One region of the Oleiphilus sp. HI0043 genome, then DNA from elsewhere that is predicted to be linked to it. Evidence: predicted binding sites of a transcription regulator. Region 1 holds the regulator's gene; each other region holds the start of a gene.
What was found. Region 1 encodes sigma-54, which starts transcription at its own class of promoters, with help from an activator protein. Its sites were predicted from a motif close to TGGCACNNNNNTTGCTNT; they were not measured.
Positions count from the first base shown of each region.

Region 2: A3729_RS17700 (CmpA/NrtA family ABC transporter substrate-binding protein) is a predicted target of sigma-54. The motif match lies at 3,148-3,165, and genes of this name have one in related genera.
Region 3: nirB (nitrite reductase large subunit NirB) is a predicted target of sigma-54. The motif match lies at 2,861-2,878, and genes of this name have one in related genera.
Region 4: fliE (flagellar hook-basal body complex protein FliE) is a predicted target of sigma-54. The motif match lies at 4,091-4,108, and genes of this name have one in related genera.

Region 1 is NZ_LWEY01001489.1:26,906-33,156, reverse strand. It holds gene rapZ (RNase adapter RapZ) at 1-445, opposite strand, end outside; gene ptsN (PTS IIA-like nitrogen regulatory protein PtsN) at 488-949, opposite strand; gene hpf (ribosome hibernation-promoting factor, HPF/YfiA family) at 976-1,284, opposite strand; gene A3729_RS21325 (RNA polymerase factor sigma-54) at 1,387-2,931, opposite strand; gene lptB (LPS export ABC transporter ATP-binding protein) at 3,242-3,967, opposite strand; gene lptA (lipopolysaccharide transport periplasmic protein LptA) at 3,980-4,588, opposite strand; gene lptC (LPS export ABC transporter periplasmic protein LptC) at 4,572-5,141, opposite strand; gene A3729_RS21305 (HAD family hydrolase) at 5,160-5,702, opposite strand; gene A3729_RS21300 (calcium/sodium antiporter) at 5,748-6,251, opposite strand, start outside.
Region 2 is NZ_LWEY01001323.1:11,968-18,218, forward strand. It holds gene A3729_RS17685 (NADP-dependent isocitrate dehydrogenase) at 1-283, shown strand, start outside; gene A3729_RS17690 (NarK family nitrate/nitrite MFS transporter) at 799-2,271, shown strand; gene A3729_RS17695 (ANTAR domain-containing response regulator) at 2,428-3,051, shown strand; gene A3729_RS17700 (CmpA/NrtA family ABC transporter substrate-binding protein) at 3,394-4,782, shown strand; gene A3729_RS17705 (ABC transporter permease) at 5,029-5,943, shown strand; gene A3729_RS17710 (ABC transporter ATP-binding protein) at 6,007-6,251, shown strand, end outside.
Region 3 is NZ_LWEY01001422.1:12,955-19,205, reverse strand. It holds gene nirD (nitrite reductase small subunit NirD) at 1-193, opposite strand, end outside; gene nirB (nitrite reductase large subunit NirB) at 224-2,758, opposite strand; gene A3729_RS19780 (bifunctional protein-serine/threonine kinase/phosphatase) at 3,185-4,924, shown strand; gene arsS (arsenosugar biosynthesis radical SAM (seleno)protein ArsS) at 5,038-6,021, shown strand; gene A3729_RS19770 (TIGR04283 family arsenosugar biosynthesis glycosyltransferase) at 6,005-6,251, shown strand, end outside.
Region 4 is NZ_LWEY01001400.1:15,260-21,510, forward strand. It holds gene A3729_RS19200 (FliH/SctL family protein) at 1-850, opposite strand, end outside; gene fliG (flagellar motor switch protein FliG) at 852-1,874, opposite strand; gene fliF (flagellar basal-body MS-ring/collar protein FliF) at 1,867-3,591, opposite strand; gene fliE (flagellar hook-basal body complex protein FliE) at 3,667-4,041, opposite strand; gene A3729_RS19220 (sigma-54 dependent transcriptional regulator) at 4,284-5,699, opposite strand; gene A3729_RS19225 (PAS domain-containing sensor histidine kinase) at 5,714-6,251, opposite strand, start outside.

The sequences.
Region 1 (6,251 bases):
ACTCGTATAGGGTTAGTTTCGTAGTGTCGACAGTCAGGTCAGCTTTTAGTGCCAGCTGGTCGAGAAGCGTTCTTTCGGTTTCAATCGCTTCGGTGAGTGAGTGTGTTGTGCTGCTAAGTGGGTGTTTGCGTCGAGTATCGTGAAAGCGCTTTAGGAGCGTCTCACTTTGTGCGTCAAGAAAAATGATATCGACATCAATCTCCATCTGCTTTAGCTTCTCGTAAACTTGGGGGAATGCTTCTATTCCACCCTGCAGATTTCTAGCATCGATACTGATCGCAACGTTACTTAACCTTGTATCTTTACCTTGTAGTGATTGTTTACCAAGGTTTAGTAAAAGCCCAACCGGTAAATTATCAATGCAGTAATACCCCATGTCTTCAAGGACGTGAAGGGCCGTGCTTTTTCCGGAACCGGATCTGCCACTGACAATAACGAGCTTCATAAGAAGTTCCTAGCAATTTTGAGCTTCTAAGGTTTGTAGGTCTTAAGCAATTATTTTCTGATAAAGTTCAGTGCCTGTAGCAGATTCCCTTAAACTATCGCAAAAAGCAGTGTTGTTGAACTTCTCTGCAATTTGACTTAAAAGATCCAGGTGCTCGCTCGTCGCCTCGGAGGGGACAAGTAAAACGAAAAGAATATCAACGTCTTCGTTATCTATCGAGTCAAAAGGTATCTTTTTTTCAAGTGTAAATAGACAACCAATAACTTGTTTGCAGTTTTCCAGTCTGCTGTGGGGAATGGCAATTCCTTGCCCAACTCCCGTGCTTCCCAGTCGTTCACGAGAAATAAGGTTGTCAAATATTTCAGTTTCATCAAGATGAGGAAATTGTTTTGAGACCAGGTGTGCAGCCTGTTGAAGAACTTTTTTCTTGCTACCACCGGGCAAACCGCGTTGGGTTAGCTCCGGTGACAAGATGGCCTCGATAGTAATTTTATTTTCAGACATTTTTCGACTCTAAAGATCGCTAATAACTAGCGTGCTGCTGCGCCGTGTGCGCGGTCAACTTTCTTTTCCTTGTGCTTAAGAATTTGACGGTCTAGCTTATCAACTAGCTGGTCGATAGCGGCATACATGTCGTCGTTCTCGGCGTGGCCGTGGATATCTGCACCAGCGATATGTAGCGTTGATTCAGCAATATGTGCTTGTTTCGATACAGAAAGGGTTACCTGTACGTTGCTAATGCCGCCAATATGGCGCTCTAGCTTTTGCAATTTGGTTTTCACATATTCTTTAAGTGCATCAGTTAAATCTACATGATGGCCAGTGATATTTAATTGCATAGTATTCTCCTATCATCGTTATTTTTAGCGAGAGTTGAATATTGACTCACTTTTCGCTTATCAAATCAACTTGCTGCAGGCAGCAAGTTATCAAATATTGTATTAAACCAATCTTTTTCTTTCGTTCGATGGGGGGATCGACATCGCTTCGCGGTATTTTGCGATAGTGCGGCGGGCGACGTTAATTCCTTGCTCTTTCAACAAGTCGGCAATCTTGCTATCGCTAAGAGGTTTTTTAGGGTTTTCTGCTGATATTAACTTCTTAATAATTGCGCGAATCGCTGTTGACGAGCACTCTCCGCCAGTAGTTGTGCTGACGTGGCTTGAGAAAAAGTATTTGAGTTCAAATATGCCTCGTGGCGTATGCATGTACTTTTGTGTTGTCACACGAGATATGGTGGACTCATGCATTTCTACCGCTTCAGCAATATCATGTAAAATCAGCGGCTTCATCGCTTCATCACCATAGTCAAGGAAGCCTTGTTGGTGAGCTACTATCTTACTTGCCACTTTTAGAAGCGTCTCGTTACGACTTTGTAGGCTTTTAATAAACCACTTTGCTTCTTGAAGTTGATCCTTCATAAAGGTGTTGTCGTTACTGGAGTCAGCTCTCTTTATAAACGAAGCATAATTTGCATTGACCCTTATTTTTGGCGCAATCTCTGGGTTGAGCTCAACTTTCCAGCGTCCTTTTTCTTTCTTTACGACGACATCTGGCACAATGTACTCAGGCTCGGAAGAAGCAATGGATTCACCTGGTTTAGGGTTCAAAGACTGAATTAGAGAGATAACCTCTTTCAGTTCATGCTCTTTAAGGCGGCTGCGTCGCATTAGTTGAGCGTAGTCTCTTGATCCTAATAAGTTCAGGTAGTGGCTGATTACAAGCTTTGCTTGTGGTAGCCAGGGCGTATCTTTTGGTAGCTGGCGTAACTGTAGCAGCAAACAGTCGGGCAGGTCTTTGGCAAATACCCCAGGTGGATCAAAGTGCTGCACGCGTTTTAAGACGGCTTCAACTTCATCTAATTCAACCGGGTCTTCGTCATCTGAGTTGTGCAGCCCCTCGTGTATCTCTTCAACGGTATTCGTTAGGTAGCCGTCTGTATCTGTTGCGTCGATTAATGACATCGCAATGTATCGGTCGCGATCAGACATGGGGGTAAGGTTAAGTTGCCAATCTAGATGATCTGCAAGAGACTCGGTAGCAGCGTTTCTTTGTTCGAAGGCATTGTTGTCATCTTCGGGAACGGGACCACTGGGCGCATTGTTTGTATATATGTCATCCCAAGCCGTATCAACAGGCAGATCTTCCGGTATAGTATCTGACCACTCTTCACTAGGCGTGTCGGCTTCATTGCTAGCAGGTGCTTCGCTCGAACTGGTGTCTGTACTACTGCTTTGTTGGTTGTCCTGAGAGGCGTACTCGTTGCCATCATTTTGATGACTTTCATTCTGATTTTCTTGTTTATCACTTGTATTTCCAGGCTCGTTGTTATCGTCCTGGAGTTCGAGCATAGGATTAGATTCCAATGCTTCTTGTATTTCGTTTTGAAGGTCAAGAGTCGACAATTGTAGCAAGCGGATTGCTTGCTGCAATTGAGGTGTCATTGTCAGTTGTTGACCGAGCTTTAATTGGAGAGAAACCTTCATGTTCATGAGGATGTCACCAACTTAAGACTTAAATTTTGAATCATGTATTGTCGCTTATTATATTTTGCGGAAATGGTCGCTGTGAATAAACGTATTTATATTTACTTCATTTACACAAGTGTAGTGCGAAGATAGCAAAGTGTGAAACAAATAAAAGTATATTTACGTTACCAGCCTACAAATAATTGTTTTAGATCAAGTTATCGTCTTGTTGACGTGAAAATTGCATGCTACTCATTTCTAAGCTGAAAGTCATGCTTAATTGTTTGTATATGCTGTTCGAATCGAATGCTATGAACTAGCCACTGGCTTATAATTTGAATTGATTGCCCAAGTAGACTTGTTTGACCTTTTCATTATTCAGAATGTCTTCAGCACTTCCTGAAGCAATGATATGGCCATCACCAACAATATAGGCTTTTTCACAAATATCCAGCGTTTCTCTAACGTTGTGATCGGTTATGAGTACGCCGATATTTTTACTTTTAAGGTGAGAGACGATTGACTTGATGTCGTTGACCGATATTGGGTCGACACCTGCGAAGGGCTCATCGAGTAGAATGAAGTCAGGCTCCATTGCTAAAGCTCTGGCTATTTCCACTCGCCTACGTTCACCGCCTGACAAGGCCATGCCAAGACTATCTTTGATGTGAGTGATGTGAAACTCTTCGAGTAAGGCTTCCATTCTTTGTCGCCTTTCGCTGCGAGAAAGATCTTTTCTAATCTCTAGTACCGCCAGGATATTGTCTCGAACACTTAACTTTCTAAATATTGAAGCTTCCTGGGGCAGGTAGCCGACACCGTTTCGTGCCCTATCATGCATAGCCATGGATGATAGGTCGGTATCATTAACTGATATCTTGCCTTTATCATGCTTAACCAGGCCTACAATCATATAGAAACAAGTGGTTTTACCAGCACCGTTAGGGCCGAGCAGCCCGATCACTTCACCGCTGTTGATAGTCAGGGAAACATCTTTAACTATTTGGCGTTTATCATAGGCCTTGGCTAGGTTTTCTGCTTTTAAAGTTTTCATTGTTGCTCAGGTCTATTGCTTTTGCTCGGCACCGGACTCGGCATTTGGAGCAGGTTCGAGTGGCAGTTTGTTTTCGTTTTCTGGAGAACCTTTTATTAGTGGCACTTCAGTATTTTCCGATGCGGTCTCGGCATTAGGGTAGTAATGAATTTTAACTCGAGACCCTTGGGTCTGATCTCCCTTGGCGCGTATAGCTCTTCGTACAATGTCGTACTCTATTTCTTCACCTGAAAAGGAGTTGTCTTGTTGTACTAACTTAGCTTGGCCGGAAAAACGTAACAAGTTGTCTTTTGCAATATAAGTAATAGAGCTGCCATAGCCATGAGTGTTCGGGCTATCGGCGCTTACTTGTTGTACAAAGTGTGCTGGCTGGCCAGAGGCCTGGATGGTTGTAATGCTGCGATTTGTCGCCTTTACAGAAATATTATCTGCTTCTAGGCGAGATAAACCTTGGGAGATTATGACATTGCCGGTATAGGTTGACGTGCCATTCTGGTCGTCAAGGCTAGCCTGGTCTGACTCTATGGATATTGGAAGTTTACTGCTCGGGTCGATTGCAAAACAAAAAGCAGGCAAAAGGGTTAACAGGGTGGCACGGAGCAAGCTATTTATTGAAGGCATACTGTCCTCTGACATTGCTAAGGAGTTCAATGCGTTTTTCATTAAGCCAGCCGTTTAAGCCGGTTGCTTGAATGACGCTTTGATCTTTCCTAATGGTAACGGCTTGGTTTGATGAGATAAAGGCCTGTTTTCGGTCTATCGATATTTGATCGCTTTCAATGCTCCATGTTTTATCGCTGGGGATAATCTGCTCGATGATGACATTTCCGGAAAGCATTAGTGTATCGCTGTCTGGCTGGATTTCACCATTGTTGGCACTAAGTTGAATTATTTCTCCCTGTTCATTTGAGAGTGTCGCCTCAATGTGCTCGATATCGATTTGGTCAGATTGTGCGTAAAATAATGCGCTTTTACTTTGTAAGTTGGTTGAGAAGCCTTTGTCATCATATAGCGTAAATCTTGCGCCTTCGACGAATGCAGCGGGCCTGTCTGTACCTGCTTCTGATGCGCTTTTTTGGGTATCTTTTATCTTTTCTTCAGAAAATAAAAGTAGACCCAGTGCAAGGCAGGCTAGGGCAATGATTAAAGGTCTGTAATGGCTCGGGTTAAGCATAAATAGCCTGTTTTGAGTCTAAGATAAATAGCTCTGGTGGTACGCTTCCAGAAGTCCTTTAGCTTCCAGGATAAGGTCAGAAACTTCACGGACAGCACCTTGGCCGCCAGGGGTTTGAGTGCAATGTGCTGCATGCTTTTTAATAAGGCTATGCGCATTGGGAACTGTGATGCCTAGCTGCACGCTGGTGATTGCAGATAAGTCAGGTAAGTCATCGCCCACGTAACATATTTGGTCAAAGGAAATACCGAGTTCTTCGCTAATTTCACCTAGGGCAATTTTTTTGTCTTCTCTTCCTTGAAGGATGTTTTTAATGCCAAGGTCTTTTGCGCGCCTCGCCGTTAGTGCTGAGGTTCGACCTGTGATAATAGCGACTTCGATATCATGCTTCATTAGTGCTTTAATTCCTTGGCCATCAAGAATATTAAAGGCTTTTAGTTCGTCTCCTTGTGCAGAGAAATAAACACTGCCGCTAGTCATGACGCCGTCAACATCGAGTGCGACGAGTTTAATACTGGCTGCTTTATCTGCAATGTTTTTTGGAAGTGCGTTAAAAGTCATGTTGGTGGCCCTAAAGTCTTAGTTGTGAAGTTGAAGGTGTTGTAACTAGGCAAGTACAGTTTGTTCGTACAATACATAAAGGTAGCCACCATAGATAGCAAGTAATAGCGTGCCGGCTACCGGTCCAAGGCTGTTCTTCTTGGTTGCGTGCTTGATATAAACCATGGCAGCGAGCCCGAAGGTCAGGGCAAACATGAGAGCGTAGTCTCGGAATAGTGTCTCTTCACTAATCGGGATGCCACCCTGTGAGATTGGGTGAAGAAATGCAGGAATTGCTAGCACTGCTAATAGATTAAACAAGTTTGAGCCGATAATGTTTCCCAAGGCAAGGTCGTGATGGCCTTTAAGGGCGCTTGCAATGGAGGCTGCAAGTTCGGGTAGGCTGGTTCCAATGGCAACAATCGTTAAGCCGATGATGATTTTGCTCACGCCGAGCTCGGTAGCGATGCCAACTGCCCCCCAAACCAAAAGCTTTGAACTGGCGAGCAATAGAGCAATACTTATAGCTAGAAGAATGTAGGCTTTTTTTGCAGAGATGGATCTGCTGTC
Region 2 (6,251 bases), on a different contig from region 1:
GTCACGAGTGTCTGGTGAGCTGGATAACCGTGGTAGCCACTTCTTCTTGGCCTTGTATTGGGCTAAAGCGCTTGCTGCGCAAGATGATAACCTTGAGCTAAAAGAGCGCTTTGCAGCGCTGGCTAAGACATTAGAAGAGCAGCAGTCGACTATTCTTGCTGAAATGACGGTTGTGCAAGGTAAGCCTGTCGATATTGGCGGTTACTACCATCCTGATGTGGCGAAAGCGACTAAGGCGATGAGACCAAGTGATACCTTTAATTCAGCGCTTGATAATTTGTAAGCGTATCTGAGTGAAAAAAAACCGAACCGGCTCAGGCCGGTTTTTTTATGCCCAGAGTTTCATAGATAAATGACTGGAAGGTACTATCGATTGTAGTGTTGAGCGTTCTTATAGGTCTTTGGGTCAAGCGTAGGGTAGCTCTTCACTGTCATGAAGGCACCAATTTGGTAAGTCTTGATTGAGGTACCTAGGTTTACGCTGGATTTTTGGGCAGATTGTTTGTATGCAGGTTGTTCAAATAGTGCACAATGAGTTGGTGTGCTCCTTGGTAAAGCTGTTTCATGTGATAGCTTAGGTTTTGCGAGCGTAATATGGTGCGAGAAGTAAAAGGTAGTCTTTCTATTGCTTCAGAATGGTGCGTTTTGGCTGGAGGATATGTTGGAATCTGTCTGTGCGCAAGTCGTTTGTGTAATTATCTGTTTTTATCTTGTTGAAAGTAAAGAAAAAAATCTTAGTTGGATCGACTTTTGATTATGGTGGCCTAGTTTTCATTCAATCTATTTAAGGAACCCCGCATGTCTGAAGCTCGATTAAGGTTATTGGATTTTTCCAGTCGACCGACACAAATATTGCACTTTACCTGGTTTGCATTCTTTTTGACCTTCGTGATGTGGTTCAGTCATGCGCCAATGAAGCCTTTCATTATGGCAGCATTTGATATGAGTAATGCCCAGTGGAAGGCGTTATTGATCCTTAACGTTGCACTTACTATACCAGCGCGTATTGTTGTCGGGATGTTGGTGGATAAGTTTGGGCCGCGCGCTGTTTATAGCTTGTTGTTGATGGTGTCGGCGTTTCTTTGTTGGGGTTTTGCTCTAGCTCAAACTTATGAGCAGTTAGCCTTATTCCGTTTCTTGTGTGGCTTTATTGGTGCGGGTTTTGTTATCGGTATTCGTATGGTGGGAGAATGGTTCCCTGCGAAGACGGTTGGCTTAGCAGAAGGTGTATATGGTGGCTGGGGTAACTTCGGTTCGGCAGCTGCAGCATGGACTCTTCCAGCGGTAGCAGCTTACGTATATGGTGGTGATGATGGTTGGAGATATGCTATCGCAACAACAGGTGTTGTTGCTTTTGTTTATAGCATGATCTTTTACAAAAATGTTCGTAATACACCGAAAGGTTCGACTTACTTTAAGCCAAAGAAATCGGGTGGTTTGGAAGTAAGTAATAAGCGTGATTTCTGGTTCTATATCGCGATGAATGTGCCTATGTATATTGCCTTGGCTGTTTTGACATGGAAGCTATCTCCAGCGGGTGTAAGTCTACTATCGGCAACAACAGCAAACATTTTATGGGGGGTGCTCGCTGGTCTGTTTGCTTTCCAAATGCACTCAATCTATCAAGTGAACAAAGAACATTTACATACTTCTCTACCAGAAAACGACCAGTATAAGTTTAAGCAGGTGGCTATTCTTGATTGGGCTTATTTCGTTACCTTTGGTTCAGAATTAGCTGTTGTGTCAATGTTGCCAGCATTCTTCATGGAAACCTTTGATCTAACACCTGTTATGGCTGGTTTGTTGGGTGGTGCATTTGCATTGATGAATTTGGCGGCGCGTCCTACCGGTGGATATTTATCAGATAAGTTTGGTCGTAAGAAAACCTTAACTATTCTGATTGCTGGTTTGACGGTCGGTTACTTGATTCTGTCCCTAGTTGATAGCACCTGGATGATTCCATTGGCTGTTGCGGCAGTGTTGCTTTGTTCGTTCTTTGTTCAGTCTGGTGAAGGTGCAGTGTTCGCTATGGTGCCACTGGTTAAGCGGCGTATGACAGGGCAAATCGCAGGCATGGTTGGAGCCTATGGTAACGTGGGCGGTGTGACCTTCCTGACGGTATACTCATTCGTTGATGCATCGACCTTCTTTATGGTGATTGCGGGTGCTGCTGTAGCATGTTTGGTTTTGGTTCAGTTTTTGGATGAGCCGAAAGGTCATATGCATGAGGTATTACCAGACGGTACTGTTCAAATGATAGAGGTTAGCTAGGTATAGCTACGACTTTATCGCGAGCCTGTACTTCTGTAAGGCTCGCTTCTATTTTATATCCTCTGTTTTTACCATTTAATATTTATCAGATCTATGCATGAAGGACATGAGTATTCCTACCTGTTGCGTCTGAATTTATGAATAAGGTGGTGTCGTATGACTAGAGCTGTTATCTCAAATACAGGGCTCTCTCAAAAAGAACGCGCACTGTTAATTGATCCCTTGGATTCAAGAGCAGCGTTGTTACGCAGAGCTCTTCGCGAAAACGCTTATCCGATAATCGAGACAGTTACCGAAGCTTGTCTTATGTTGGCTAAAGCGGAGGAGTATCAGCCTGATATTCTCGTGGTAGGTATGGACTTGCCCGACGAAGACACTTTACAGCAACTGGTCGAACTTCGAGAGCGCATGCCGCTTCCCGTCATTGTTTTCTCAGAAAAGGATGCGCCGCCGCTGGTTCAGAAGGTGGTGAAGGCCGGTGTCAGTGCTTTTATTGTGGATGATATACAGCCACAGCGCTTGCCTTCAATTATTAATATCGCAGTAGCTCGTTTTCATGAGCAGCAAGGTTTAATAAAGGAATTAAACACGGCAAAAACCAAATTGGCCGAAAGAAAGACCTTAGAGAAGGCTAAAGGTTTGTTGATGAAACAGAAGGGCCTGAGTGAAGATGAGGCATATACCTCTCTTAGAAAGTTGGCGATGGATAAGGGGCAGCCGATTGTGAAAGTGGCTGAAAGCATTATTGATGTGTTTTCCTTATTGGGTGATGTCGAGTAGCCCTAAAGCAAGTCGTTAGTAAGTGCTTGGTGCACTGAAATGGGTCGTATTTCTGCGTGATATTGTCAAGTAGTTGATATATAAGGTATAAAAAGTTGGCACGGCTTGTGCTTTAACTGGTATATCTACGAACGCAAGGCGTTCATGAAACAAAACATAATGTCTTTCTATCAACGGCGATCAGAAAGACATCAAACAAGATCGCAATGGCGCGGTCAGGTTTGAACGAGCAAAGGTGCTCATCAGTTAGTGGTCTCATTAGAGGCGACTAATCGGTGGGCGCCTTTTTTTTGGATTTTTTGAAAGTTTATTATTGATTCATTGATATAAAGGAAGCGTTTTATGAAGTGGTTTAAATCGTTAAAAACGGCAACGATGACAACAGTAATCAGCGCAAGTGTCGCAGTTGGTATGACTAGCGGCGCGGCGCATGCAGAGAAATTAGGCTATCCGGAAAAAGAGGAGTTAACTTTCGGTTTTATCAAACTAACAGACATGGCGCCAATAGCTGTCGCCTATGAAAACGGTTACTTTGAGGATGAAGGCCTGTACGTCAAAATTGAAGCTCAAGCTAACTGGAAGGTCTTGCTTGATGGCGTAATTGACGGTCGCTTGGATGGTGCACATATGCTAGCGGGACAGCCTATTGCAGCGACGATGGGTTATGGAACTAAAGCTCATATCATTACGCCTTTCTCAATGGATTTGAATGGTAATGCGATCACCGTTTCAAATGATATTTGGGAACAGATGAAGCCAAATATTCCAAAGATGGCTGATGGAAAACCTGTTCACCCAATTAAAGCTGATGCGCTGAAGCCAGTTGTCGAGAAGTACAAGGAAGATGGAAAGCCTTTTAACATGGGGATGGTATTCCCGGTTTCGACTCATAACTATGAGCTAAGATACTGGTTAGCAGCGGGCGGTATTCACCCTGGCTACTACGCGCCTCATAAGGGTGACACGACAGGTAAGATCGATGCAGATGCCTTGCTATCAGTAACACCTCCACCACAAATGCCGTCTACCTTGGAAGCCGGCACGATCTATGGCTACTGTGTAGGTGAGCCTTGGAACCAGCAGGCCGTATTCAAAGGTATCGGTGTGCCAGTAGTGACTGATTACGAGATCTGGAAAGACAACCCAGAGAAAGTATTTGGTATTACTAAAGAATTTGCTGAGAAATACCCGAATACGACAGTTCGTTTAACGCGAGCGATGATTCGTGCAGCGATGTGGTTAGATGCTAACAACAATGCTAACCGTCCAGCAGCGGTTAAGATCTTGTCACAACCTAACTATGTTGGTGCTGACTATGACGTTATTGCAAACAGTATGACGGGTACTTTTGAGTACGAGAAAGGCGATAAGCGTTCAGTACCAGACTTCAACGTATTCTTCCGTTATAACGCGACTTACCCATACTACTCAGATGCTATCTGGTATCTAACGCAAATGCGTCGTTGGGGTCAGATCTCTGAAGATAAGAGCGACGAGTGGTACAAAGATTTGGCGAAGAAAGTATATCGTCCTGATATCTATGCACGTGCGGCGCAGTCTTTGATCAAAGAAGGTAAAGCGAAAGCGGCTGACTTCCCAGACTTCTCTACTGAAGATGGCTACCGTGACCCACAAACGCACTTTATCGATAACATTGTTTATGACGGTACACAACCAAACAAGTATATCGAGAAGTTCTCAATTGGTCTGAAATCAGGCGACAAGATCTAAAGAGTATTACATATGTCGGACGACAAATGCTGGCCTGAACCAGGGTTTGTTGTCTGACTGCTGATAACGAAGTTTGTCTAAGAAAGATTTATCTTGATCGGCTCTCAATGTTTGTTAGAACGAGAGTCGTCAGTTAACTGAAGTAGCTTTAAGCAGGAGCAGAAGATTATGTCAACGGCGACATCTCTTAAGGACGATATAGAACAACCAATTGTTTGGTTGGATAAGGTATTAGAGTTTGGAGCGATGGCAGCGAAGACTCTGGCAATACCCATGGCAGGTATTGCGGTATTTCTCATTATTTGGGCGGCAGCCGCACAGAGTGTTAAAACTTCTTTGGGGCAGTTTCCGGGTCCCGCGATGGTAATGGAGCAGTTCGTCTCTTTATATGATGAGCACGTTTCCGAGCGGACTAAAGAGCAAGCCTTCTACGAAAGGCAAGAGAAAAGAAATGCGGCACGAGTGGCTGAAGATCCATCTTATGTGCCTAAAATCAGAGCGTATACAGGAAAAGAAACTTTCCTTGACCAAATCTTTACCAGCTTAAAGACGGTCGCTTCTGGTTTTTTATTGGCTGCCGCGATAGCGATTCCTTTAGGCATTGCCATTGGCCTGAACAAAACACTGAACTCGGCAGTTAATCCGATTATTCAGGTGTTCAAACCTGTTTCTCCTTTGGCTTGGTTGCCTTTGGTCACAATCTTGGTGAGTGCTCTCTACGTCTCGCCAGACCCAATGGTAGCCAAGTCCTTTATCGTATCGATGATTACGGTAACGCTATGTTGTTTATGGCCAATGGTTATCAACACTTCAGTGGGTGTTGCATCCATTGATGATGACTTGGTCAACGTAAGTAAGGTGTTGCGATTACCTGCTCTGAAACATGTTCAGAAAATTGTTTTACCTGCATCAGTACCGATGATCTTTACCGGAATGCGCTTGTCCTTAAGTATCGCATGGATGGTGTTGATCGCCGCAGAAATGTTGGCCCAAAACCCAGGCCTTGGAAAGTTCGTTTGGGATGAATTCCAGAATGGTAGTTCAGATTCACTAAGTAGAATTATGGCAGCAGTCGTTGTAATTGGTTTTATCGGATTCTTGTTAGATCGCGCAATGTTACAAATACAAAAGCGAGTGTCTTGGGATAATAAAGGCCTTTAAGCCTTAACCTGCCCGAACAGCTACAAGTAACGAAATACGATTGAATTTATTGAGGATAGAATTATGAGCGCATTATTAGATATTAGTCATATAGATATGGTCTTTCCGACACCAAAGGGGCCGTTCACAGCGCTGCAGGACGTGAGTTTACAAATTAAAAAGGGCGAGTTTGTATCGCTTATCGGACACTCGGGTTGTGGTAAGTCAACCGTTTTGAACGTTGTCGCTGGCCTACATCAGGCAACCAATGGCGGTGTAGTTCTTAGCGGCAAAGAAGTGACAGAACCAGGACCTGAGCGGGCCGTTGT
Region 3 (6,251 bases), on a different contig from region 1:
CGGTTAAATCTCCAACAATCCCGCGAGAAAGAACATTTGCCTTACCGCATGGGTCCCAGTTAGATATTGCGAAAATCTTTTCTTCGCTGCTCGGTATGTAGAAGATCGCAACTTGCTCATCGTTTACTAGCGCGCATACGCCTGAATTTTCTACAAGATCGTACTTCGTACAGATAACTTCATTAAGTGCCATTTTGATTTTCTCCTATCTGTGAGTACTGGATTAAGCTGACTTAGCGATTAATTTTGATTTTTCGTCTTCGCTAGCAGGTCTTACTTGACCACGCTCTTCAACGAAAACAACGTTACTATCTTCTTTATCAGAGTTAACAAATTGACGGAAGCGACGTAGTTTTGTTTCGTCTTCGACCGTAGTTTTCCATTCACACTGATAAGTATCGACAACGCTTTGCATCTGAGCTTCAAGTTCAGCTGCAATACCAAGGCTGTCTTCAATAATAACCTCACGAAGGTATTCGATACCGCCTTCAAGGTTGTCCATCCATACAGATGTTCTTTGTAAGCGGTCTGCTGTTTTGATGTAGAACATCAAGAAGCGATCAATATATTTAACTAGCGTTTCGGTACTGATATCGGTCGCAAACAGATCAGCATGTCGTGGCTTCATGCCGCCGTTTCCACAAAGGTAGAGGTTCCAGCCGTTTTCAGTTGCAATGATGCCAACATCTTTACTTTGCGCTTCTGCACACTCACGAGTACAGCCGGATACTGCCATTTTTAGCTTGTGCGGAGTACGCAAACCTTTGTATCGGTTTTCGATATCGATTGCTTGACCCACGCTATCCTGAACTCCGTAACGACACCAAGTTGATCCGACGCACGACTTAACGGTACGTAAGGACTTACCGTAGGCGTGACCCGTTTCAAGGCCTGCTGCAATTAGTTCACCCCAAATAGTGGGTAGGTCATTAAGTTTAGCGCCAAATAAGTCTATACGCTGCCCGCCCGTAATCTTTGTATAAAGTTTGTACTTTTGGCCTACTTGACCGATAGCGATCAGTTGCTCAGGCGTAATCTCACCACCTGGTACACGTGGGACAACTGAATAGGTGCCATCTTTTTGCATGTTTGCAAGAAAGGTATCGTTGGTATCCTGCAGGCCTGTATGTTGCTCTTCTAGAATGTAATCATTCCAGCTAGCTGCAAGCATATTTGCTACCGCAGGCTTACAAATATCACAACCAAGGCCGGTACCGTGTTTTTCTACCAGTTCGCCAAATGACATGATACTACCGACACGAATTAAGTGATATAGCTCTTCACGCGTATGAGGGAAGTGTTCACAAATGCTTTTATCAACCGTAACGCCGCGCGCTTCAAGCTCAGTATCAACAACATCCTTAAGAAGTGCTGCGCAACCGCCACAACCGCTAGCTGCTTTGGTTTCACCTTTTACATCACCTACGCTGCAACAACCGGAATCAAGAGCGTTAATAATGTCGCCTTTACTAACGTTTAGGCATGAACAGATTGTTGCTTCCATTGGTAGTGCTGAAGCACCTAGCGCAGGACCACCCCCTTCAACATTCGGTAGAATCATTCCTTCAGGGTTTTCGGGAAGCTCGATACCGTTCAGGTAGTATTGAAGAAGTGTGTCGTAATCTGAACAGTCGCCAACTAGTACTGCACCTAACAGTGTATTGCCGTCTTCAGATACGATGATTCGCTTATAGATCTCTGAGTTTTCGTTACTGTAGACGTAAGCGATTGAGCCGGGCGTTTTACCATGGGCATCGCCAATTGAGCCGACGTCAACACCCAGAAGCTTCAGCTTCGTGCTCATGTCTGAGCCAGTAAACGAAGGTTTTTCGTCGTCGTCGGAGAATTGCTGAACAGCAACTTCTGCCATTCTATAACCGGGCGCAACCAGTCCGTAGATCATGTTGCCATATAGAGCACATTCACCTATAGCAAAAATGTCCGAGTCAGAGGTTCGGCAGTGGTAATCGACAACGATACCGCCACGCTCACCAACTTCTAACCCGGTTTTACGTGCTAACTGATCATAGGGGCGAATGCCTGCAGAAAATACGATCATGTCAGTATCAAGATGCGTGTCATCTGCGAAGTTCATTCGCAGTTTTGTGTTATCACCTTTGTTATCGATAAGCGTAGTCGCTTTTTGGGTATGTACTTGAACACCAAGCGCTTCGATCTTACGGCGAAGCATCTTGCTGCCGCCATCATCTAGCTGAACACCCATTAAGCCGGGAGCAAACTCAACAACGTGAGTTTCAAGCCCTAGATTTTGAAGTGCGTTTGCACACTCAAGACCAAGCAGACCACCACCTACAACTACACCAATTTTTGAGGTCTGGGCATGTGATTTAATTTCACCCAAGTCATCAATTGTTCTGTAGGTTAGGCATTCTTTGCTTTCAGAACCTTTGATAGGTGGTACAAAAGGATAAGAACCAGTTGCCAATACTAGCTTGTCATAATCGAAGCGTCGCCCGCTTTCAGTGATAACAATTTTGTTTTTACGGTCTATATCTGTAACGGCATCACCAAAAATCGCATCAACACCATTATCTTTGTAGAATTCGCGGGTTGTTAGTGCTAGATCTTTTGGCTCTTTGCCAGAGAACACTTCAGAGAGATGTACCCGATCGTAGGCTGGTCGCGTTTCGGCGCCTAGTACTGTAATGTGTGCTCCAATTTCGGATGCAATCATTTGGTCAACGAAGTGATGACCCACCATGCCGTTACCGACTACAACAACTCTACTATTCTTCATTCTATGGCCTCGTATGTCTGAGAATCTGCGCATACGCTGTGCTTATTTACTAGTGAAAAGCTTTAGCGTTACTCAATGCTTGTTTACGCAATTATCTGTAATTAAGCATGAGCTATGCCAAGTATCGAAATAATTTCATAGGGTATTGAAATAAAAAGGAAAAAAATTCTTAAGTTCGTGTTTTATAGCCAGGTTTTGAGCGTTTGAGAAAAAACGCGTGCTTTAAAGTGGTGCAGCTAAAAAATGCTGTTTTCCGCCTTGGTTGATAATGGTGCATGACTATGCGCTGAGTTCAATCCTAAGGCAGTATATTGCGTTCGTTTTTACATATGCCGTTGAAAATTAAGATTTTAATCTAAAGGGGGTGTTATTTTGCTACTTATTGACGCAATAATACCCATAATAAATAAGTGAGTGAAATATCAGATGCATCTAGAAAGCGGGCTTCGTACAAGTGCAGGGCAAATATCAGTAAAGGGCTTAAAGCACCAAAATGAAGATTCTGTCGGAATATACGTCCCGAAAGAGCCTCTATTAACTGTAAAGGGAATGGTTGCTATTGTTGCAGATGGAGTCAGTAGTGCAGAGGCGGGCAAGGAGGCAAGCGAAACCTGCGTTAAGAACTTTATCTCCGACTTCTTCAGTACACCTGACTCCTGGACAGTTAAAAACTCAGCTCAAAAAGTATTAACGGCTTTGAATCGTTGGTTATATGGGCAGGGGGTTGGTTATCTTCAGGCTGAGCATGGCTATATCAGTACAATGTCGACCTTGGTTATCAAGTCGCGTGTCGCGCATATATTTCATATCGGCGATAGCCGAGTGTACCGCCTTCGGGGAAATAACTTTGAGCAGCTCACGCATGACCATTCCGCCAGAGTAAGTAAGGATTCCACTTATCTTACTCGTGCAATGGGAATGGATTTAATGCTTGATGTCGACTATTACTCGGAGGATGTCGAATCTGGTGATATCTTTTTTCTGAGTACCGACGGTATTCATGATTTTATCAACGATAAACGTATAAAAGAAGTCATTGCTAAGGCGGTTGATTGCAAGTCGGATGAATTTACCGGGCTTTGTGAGAGTTTGGTTGATATTGCACTCGAAAACGGCTCCGATGATAACTTGAGTTGCCAGATTGTCAGAGTCGATGCTTTGCCTTGTCCAAATGCCGAAGATGCCTACGTAAAGCTTTCAGACTTACCCTTCCCACCAGAGCTTTCCCCTGGAATGTCTATTGACGGCTACCATGTGATAAAAGAGCTACATGCCAGTAATCGATCACAAGTATATTTGGTAAAAGATCATAACACTGACAAGTTACATGCTATGAAAACGCCTTCAGTGAATTATGATGATGATTTGGCGTACAAAGAGCGATTTGTATTGGAACCCTGGGTAGCTGGCCGTATTAACAGTAAGTACGTAGTAAATATTCATGAAAGTGAAAGAGGGCAAAAGTTCCTTTATTACGTTTGTGATTATGTTGAGGGCCAAACGCTAGCTGAGTGGATGAAAGCAAATCCAAAGCCCGGTATCGAAAGAGTTATGTCGATAATTCATCAGGTAGTGAAGGGTGTTCGTGCTATGCATCGTAAAGAGACTTTGCATCAGGATATTAAACCAGAAAATATAATGGTCGATGACGAGGGTAAGGTAACGATTATAGATTTTGGTTCCTGCTTTATTGCGGGTGTTGCTGAAATAGAATCACCCTTTGAACGTGAGCAAGTACTGGGAACTGACACCTATGGTGCGCCAGAGTATAAGCTGGGACGAAAAGCTTCTTTAAAGTCCGACATGTTTTCAATTGCTGTTGTTCTCTACGAAATGCTGACGGGACAACAGCCTTATGGCGAAAAATTTGAGACCAGTCAGTCTACCAATGAATTTTATCGACTAAAATATCAGCCAGCTCGAGAGTTTAACCCAATGGTTCCCGAATGGATGGATGGTGCGATCGAAAAAGCTTTACAGATTTCTACAGAACTTCGATATGATGCCTTGTCAGAATTTATTTATGATCTCGAACATCCTAATTCGGAGTTTATGGATAAGGCCCATATACCACTTGCAAAAAGAAATCCGCTGCGGTTTTGGCAAAGCATCACTGCAATCATGTTTGTTGTAGAATTGGCCACACTCTGGCTTTGGCTGGGGTAATGCTTTTTAGGCATCCTTTGCCCGCATTTTTATAGAATTAATACGATTGATATGGAACCTATGGCGCGGATTGTAGTCCTAAGAGATCATATCAATACAAAAACAGGATCTTTATGTTAGATAGCCGCCCTTTATTGGTCGAAACGCAGTTCCCTTCGCTTAAGCGAAATAGGCTAGAAACTTTACAGGTAAATCTGGGATACCTATGTAACCTTAGTTGTACGCACTGTCATGTTAATGCAGGGCCGACCCGTAAAGAGCTAATGAACAAATCAAATATCGACTTGGTATTGGCTTTGTTGAAAGAAAAAGACATTTCACAGCTGGACTTAACGGGCGGCGCACCGGAAATGAACCCTTATTTTCGTTACTTGGTCGAAGAAGCAAGGTCACTGGGAGTGCATGTTATTGATCGCTGCAATTTGACGATTCTGCAAGAACCTGGCTATGAAGACCTTGCTGAGTTTCTGGCTGCTAACGAGGTGGAAGTTGTCGCGTCTCTACCTTGTTACACGAAAGATAATGTCGACCAACAAAGAGGGAAAGGTGTTTTCGAAGATAGCATCAAGAGCTTAAAGCTCCTAAACAAACTAGGTTATGGAGTCGAAGGGAGCGGCTTGACCTTGAGTTTAGTTTATAATCCTGGTGGTCCGTTCCTACCTCCTCCTCAGCAACAGCTAGAGCAGGATTATAAAAAAGAGCTCTATGAAAATTTCGATATTCTCTTTGACCAACTTTTCACAATAACGAATATGCCTATTTCTCGCTTTGGGAGCGTGCTTTTGTCCAAGGGCGAATTTCATAACTATATGGATCTATTGAAAGAGTCGTATGCAAAGGAAAACCTTACCTCGGTAATGTGTCGCAGCTTGATAAGTATTGACTGGCAGGGCCATGTGTTTGATTGTGATTTCAATCAGATGCTTGATATGCCAATGCTTAGACTGGAGGGAGGATTGATAGCATCTGATAAAAATAGAATGCATCTAAGCGATATTTTAGGGCAGGCTATAGAAGGTTCTACGATAGTTGTGGCAGACCACTGCTATGGTTGCACTGCAGGACAGGGGAGTAGCTGCGGTGGCGCACTCGATTGACCTGAGTATTATTGTTCCCGTATTTAATGAAGCTGAAAATATTGAGCGTTTATTACGCAAGCTCAACACTCTCACTAGTAAGCGCTGCGAAGTGCTGCTGGTCGATGGCGGTAGTACTGATGGTAGTGGCGAGATAATTTCTTCACTTATAAGTGAGCTAGATATGGATGCTCATTTAATTCGCTCAAAGTGTGGGCGTTCCGCACAACAGAATGCTGGTGCAGAGTTAG
Region 4 (6,251 bases), on a different contig from region 1:
GTATTTCATGATCAAGCTTGCGCAGTTCATCATCGCCTGTTTCAGGTTCCTCTTTCAAGGTGTCAGCCGAATAGTCACTCAGACTATCAATCGTCACTGGCACTTCTTGAGTACCTGAAGCTGTATTATTGACAGCGGTATCCAGCATACTCTGAACAGCTTTTTGAAATCGTTTTTCAACGGTATAGTCAATCACCTGAGCTGAAGTCTTCAGTAAGAAGCCACCAGCTATAACACTTGGATCTTTCACTAGCTCAATACCAGAACCTAAAGCCTCTAGTGCTTTTGAAACAGTTTCATAATCCTGCTCATTGACCTTTAACATTGCCCCTGAGTCCAGCGCTGGCAAACCTTCCATGACTCGAGACAAAGCCAGTGTAAGGCTTGCACTATCAATATTGAGCTCTCGGTGAATCACTGCTCTGGAAAGCGCAACCGCAACATTTAACATCGCCTCTTCAACGACTTGCTGTTGCTGCTGAATGGGGTTAACCAACTGGTTCATTAGGGCATCTAGCTGTGACAATTTTTCGGCAATTTCACCCTGGCCTTGGGCAACCCCTTGTTCGTAACCTTCACTTTTACCGGCCTCCAAACCTTCTGCATGACCCGCAGCACGACCGTCCTCTGAACCTTTAGCGAAACCATCTCGATGGCCTTCTTCAAAGCCGGAGTCATATGCCTGCTTAGTTATTGATTCAATTTGCTGTGCAGTCGGTGGTTTGACTTTCTCCTTTCTGGCGTTTTCTGCCTGACTAGCCGCACGACCGGGATCGCCAATATTCGGCAGCTCCCAGCGTTCGTAGGCGCTCAGTTCACCTAAAGGGACACGCTTGTTTTTGTCACTCATGCTATATCATCGCTTCGCCAGATCCGCCCAGCGCAATTTCACCGGATTCAGACAAGCGTCGAGCAATGGTGAGTATCTCTTTCTGCGCACCTTCTACCTCACTCACCTTAACAGGACCTTTCGCCTCAAGGTCATCACGGAGTAATTCGGCAGCACGCTTAGACATATTCTTAAAGATTTTTTCTTGTAATTCAGTATCAGCACCCTTGAGTGCAACAATAAGAATATCTGAGGAGACTTCCCTGAGGAGCGTTTGTATCCCTCTATCATCAACATCCTTGAGATTATCGAAGACAAACATCAGCTCTTCTATCTCAGTACCGAGTTCAGCATCAACTTCTTTGATACTATCCATCAAGTCGGCTTCAATAGTTGTATCAATAAAGTTCATAATATCTGCCGCACACTTGACACCACCGATCTTACTGGTCTTAGTCGCAGCGTTACCCGAGAACTGTTTTTCGAGAATATCATTCAGCTCTTGCAAAGCCTGTGGCTGAATGCTTTCGAGAGAAGCGACACGCATAATAACGTCAAGACGTACCTTTTCGTCTAATACGCCTAGCACTTCAGCAGCCTGATCTGATTCAAGATATGACAATACAATGGCCTGAATCTGTGGATGCTCATAACGTATAAGCTCCGCTACAGCACGACCATCCATCCATTTAAGCGTATCTAAACCAGTTGTATTACCACCAACAAGAATTCGGTCAATTAAGCTATCCGCCTTGTCCTGACCTAAAGCCTCTGTCAGCATATTCTTGATATACTCATCAGAACCGATTCCCATACCCGTTTGGGATCCGACAGCCTCCAGAAACTCGATCATTACCCCTTCGACCTGTTCCTGACTAATATCTTTCAATGCCGCCATAGAGGTACCCACCCGCTGTACTTCTTTTGGCCCCATATGCTTCAAAACCTGGGCAGCGTCCGCTTCACCCAGGCTCATTAGTAAAATCGCAGCAGCATCTACCCGCGAAACTTTTGGCAGCTTTTTATCGCCGTCACCATCAGTCATCTACATTTACCCATTGACGAATTACCTGAGCAACCCTAGCAGGGTCCTCAGCAATCAAACCTTTCAAGGCATTAAGTTGTCGATCAAAACCTTCCGAAGCCCCCGGTAACAGAAACTCATCAGAGGCACTCAAAGTAACTCGTTCTCCTGCCTCACCTTCACTCATGGCATCCATCTGTGCCAAACCGTCCTCATCTCCCGCTAAAGCAAGCTCTTTCGCTTGAGCGCCAGCTTCAGAAAGATTCTTAAACACTGGTCGAATGACGGTAAAGATAATAATCAAGGCGAACAACATTGCTATGCCTTTGGGCACCAGCTCTTTGAACCACGCCTGTTCCCATATTTCCGGCTCTTGTACGGCTTCCACAAACTTAGGTGCAAAAGGCGTATTAATCACATTTACGCTATCACCTCGTGCGGCTGAGTACCCTACCGCATTCCTTACCAATAGCGTCAAACGCTCAAGCTCTTCAGCCGTCCATGTAGTATAGCTTACCTCACCTGTTTCCGGGTTGATATTCTGTATATCATCAATTGCTACAGCAACCGTTAAGCGCTTTAGCCTACCTTGCTGGTGACGTGTGTAGCTGATTGTGCGGTCCACCTCAAAATTGCGAGTGGTTTGCTTACGCACATTTGTCGGTAAACCTCCTTCACCAGCGCCAGCACCGTTGGCTACTTCAGGGGCAGCACCCGCTGCGGGAGGCTGATTAGCAAGCGCGCCTGGTACACCGCCATCTGTCATCATCTGGCGCTGCTCATCCAAGGTTTGTTCACTTCGGACTGCTTGCATGTCAGGGTTGTAAAACTCTTCCGTTTCTTCAACCTGGGTAAAATCCACATCAGCCGAGACTTCTGACCTGAAACGATCCGCCCCGAGGATAGGACTCAATATACCTGTAATTCGCTCATTTAGAACTTTTTCCATTTTACGCGAATACTCAAACTCCCTTGAAACCAGCTTGTCTTCTTCGGACTCGTTGTTCCGAGACAATAGATTACCCTTTTGATCAACAACAGTAACTTTGCTCATATCCATTTCCGGCACACTTCCGGCGACGAGATTAACAATCGAGTCAACCTGCTCACGTGTCACTGGCCGCATAGAAGAGGTCTCGATCAAAACTGATGCACTAGGTTCTCTTGAGTCACGAACAAACACCGACCTCTTCGGAATAGCCAAATGAACTCTGGCGCTACGGATATTTCTGAAACTGGATATTGATCGCGCCAGCTCACCTTCCAGGCCTCGCTTAAATCGTGTCGACTCCATAAACTGGCTAGTACCCAAGGCCTGATCCTGGTCAAGGATCTCATAGCCGACACTGTTATCGCTTGTAATGCCATTCGCTGCCAGCTTCATTCTTGCTTCATGAACCCTGCCCGCTTCAACAAGCAATATGCCGGTACGGTGATCCATCTTGAAGTCAACACCATTCAAGTTAAGAATGCTTGAAACTTCTTCCAGGTCCTGAGCTTCTACCGAGCTCATCAACGGCTGATAGTCCGGCTCCTGAAGCCATAAAACAAGCGCCAAACCGAGGGCAACACTCGCGGCCAAACCTACCATCAAACCTACTTGCCGAAAGATTCCAAGCCGGTTTATACCGGTCATCAAGTCACTTTCAGTGCCGACAACGTCAGGCTCACCCGAGATACCACCCACCTGAGCGGGCAATGCTGAGTCTGTACCTGTATCTGTGGGTGCGAGTGCCATAAGTTAACCTTTTACTAAAATCCAAATAAGCAGTGCTTGTTCAAATACCAATCATTACAAACGAGAAGCAAACACTTAAACCGGCATTTTCATAATATCCTGATACGCCTGTACAACCTTATTCCTTACTTGCGTCAACGCCTGAAAAGATACCGATGCTTTCTGAGATTGCACCATTACCTGCGAAAGCGTAACGCTTGGGTCACCCTGCTCAAAAGCCTTAGCCATTTGACCCGCTTTTAATTGTGTATCATTGACCGAGCCAACCGCACTAGACAGCATGTCACTGAATTTAGGTGTTTGGCTCGCTTCCTGGGTGGCATTAATTTTTGTAGGAGATATTTCTTCAGTCTGAACCTGAGTTTTCTGAACCTGCGCACGCAGATTTTTCATCTCAGCCAGCACCTGATTGATATCTGCTCTAGCCCCTACGGAGTTAATCCCAGACATACATCCCCCTTGTCAAAATTTCGTTACTAAAAATACGCTTAAGTTAGTAACTGCATAAAGCGGGCCAATTCACAGACAAGCTGAAATTATAGATAGATTGGAAGGTTTAACATGATAGCATTGCTAATTCTTAGCAATAACAAAAAAAGGGAGCATACGCTCCCATACAGATCATCAGCAGATTGACGAAATCCTGTTGTAACAGGCAACTAGCAGAGCCACCCGTACACTCAATTCGATACCTAGGCAGCCATTTCAGCTGCAATATCGATACCCTGCTCTCTCATTTGAGCAAGCTTATACCTCAAGGTTCTTGGGCTAATACCTAGCTTCTCGGCAGCATTCTTCTTTCTGCCATTTTCTTGACGCAAGGTATCGATAATTATTTGATATTCTCGAAGCTTTAGATCTTTACCTAAACCTGTTCGAGAGTTTGGCTCAACCTCGACCTGCACCGACCTAACTTGCTCAGTCGGAACCTCTTGCTTGGATTCAAGTATCCAGTTAGCCGACTCGGATAAATCCAAGCATAGGTCGCTAACCTTAACCACACCATTGCAGGCCATAATCAGCGAACGCTGAATCGCATTATCAAGCTCTCGGACATTTCCCGGCCAATGGTATTGAGACAAGTAAGTCTCTACACCCTCACCAAACTCCATTTTTTCACGCTTCATTTTGCTAGAATGCTCAGCAAGCAAGCGTTTAGCCAGCGGCCAAATATCCATAGGACGCTCTCGCAAAGGCTTCCAGGCCATGGGAAACACGCTCAGACGATAATACAAATCTTCTCTAAACTTTCCTTCGTTTACGTACTCTTTTAAATCACGGTTTGTCGTCGCCAATACCCGTACATCCAAAGGAATCGCTTTTCTTCCGCCAACTCGCTCCACTTCACGTTCTTGCAGAACCCTAAGTAGTTTTGCCTGCAAGCCTAGATCCATTTCAGATATTTCATCTAGCAATAAGGTTCCGCCATTGGCAAGCTCAAACTTACCGGGCGAACTTGCATACGCGCCGGTAAAAGCCCCTTTCTCATGGCCAAACAGTGTTGCTTCTAGCATATTCTCTGGGATTGCTGCGCAATTCAAAGCAACAAAAGGTTTGTTCTTTCGCGATGATGACTCGTGAATATATCTCGCCAATACTTCTTTACCCGTACCACTTTCACCTGAAATCATTACTGTCGAATCAGATTCAGCAACTTTGCGAGCGACTTCAAAAAATTGCTTAGAGAATGGATCTTCAGCAACAGGCCCTTTCTCATCACTAGACTTTTCTTCAGATGTATCACCAAGCCCCAAAATTTTAATAATTGATTGAATTAAGGTTTTTGGTTCGAAAGGTTTTACTAAATAGTCTGCGGCACCACTTTGCATAGCTTCAACAGCCAGCTTAATTTGACCATAGGCAGTGATAAGCATCATCGGCAAACCAGGATATTTTAACTTAACCTGCTGCAAGAGCTCGTGGCCATCCATTCCCGGCATATTTACATCACTTATCACTACATCAAAATGCGCGTTTTCAAGCTCCTTCAATGCATTCTCAGCACAGTCCGCTTCTACGAAGCCCATCCCTGCAAGCTGTAATGTTGTACACAGTGCTTCTCTTAATTCCTTATCATCTTCCACAATTAATACTTTGGTCGCTGACATGACTTATTTACCTCTTAACACTGAGCAAAATTATTATTAGTAGGAGTAACATTAATTGACGGCAGGTCAATCATTGCAGTCACCCCTTTCTTGGATGAACGCATTCTGAAATTACCTTTATGCGCCTTAACAACAGACTGAACTACCGCCAGCCCAAGGCCAGTCCCTTTTTGCTTGGTTGTATAAAACGGTTCAAAAATCTTACTCCTGTGCTGGCCAGGAATACCAGGACCGCTATCTCTAATCACAAGACACACAGCCCCATCCTCCTTAACCCCAACACTAATCTTTATTGTTAATGGCGTTTCCTTGCTAACTGCAGAACATTCCCAAGCTTCAATACTGTTATTTACCAAATTAAGACAAGCCCCTACCAAGGCATCTTTATTGCATAAGACTTCAGCATTAGACGCTTCTATATCCCACTCGCTCTCAACACTTGCGGCATCCATCACTGGAACGGCTGCAAGCTTAAGCGCGAGTATGAAATCATTTAGCGGCATACGTTCAACTAAGCGCTCATCTCCTTTCGCGAAGATAAGCATATCCCTA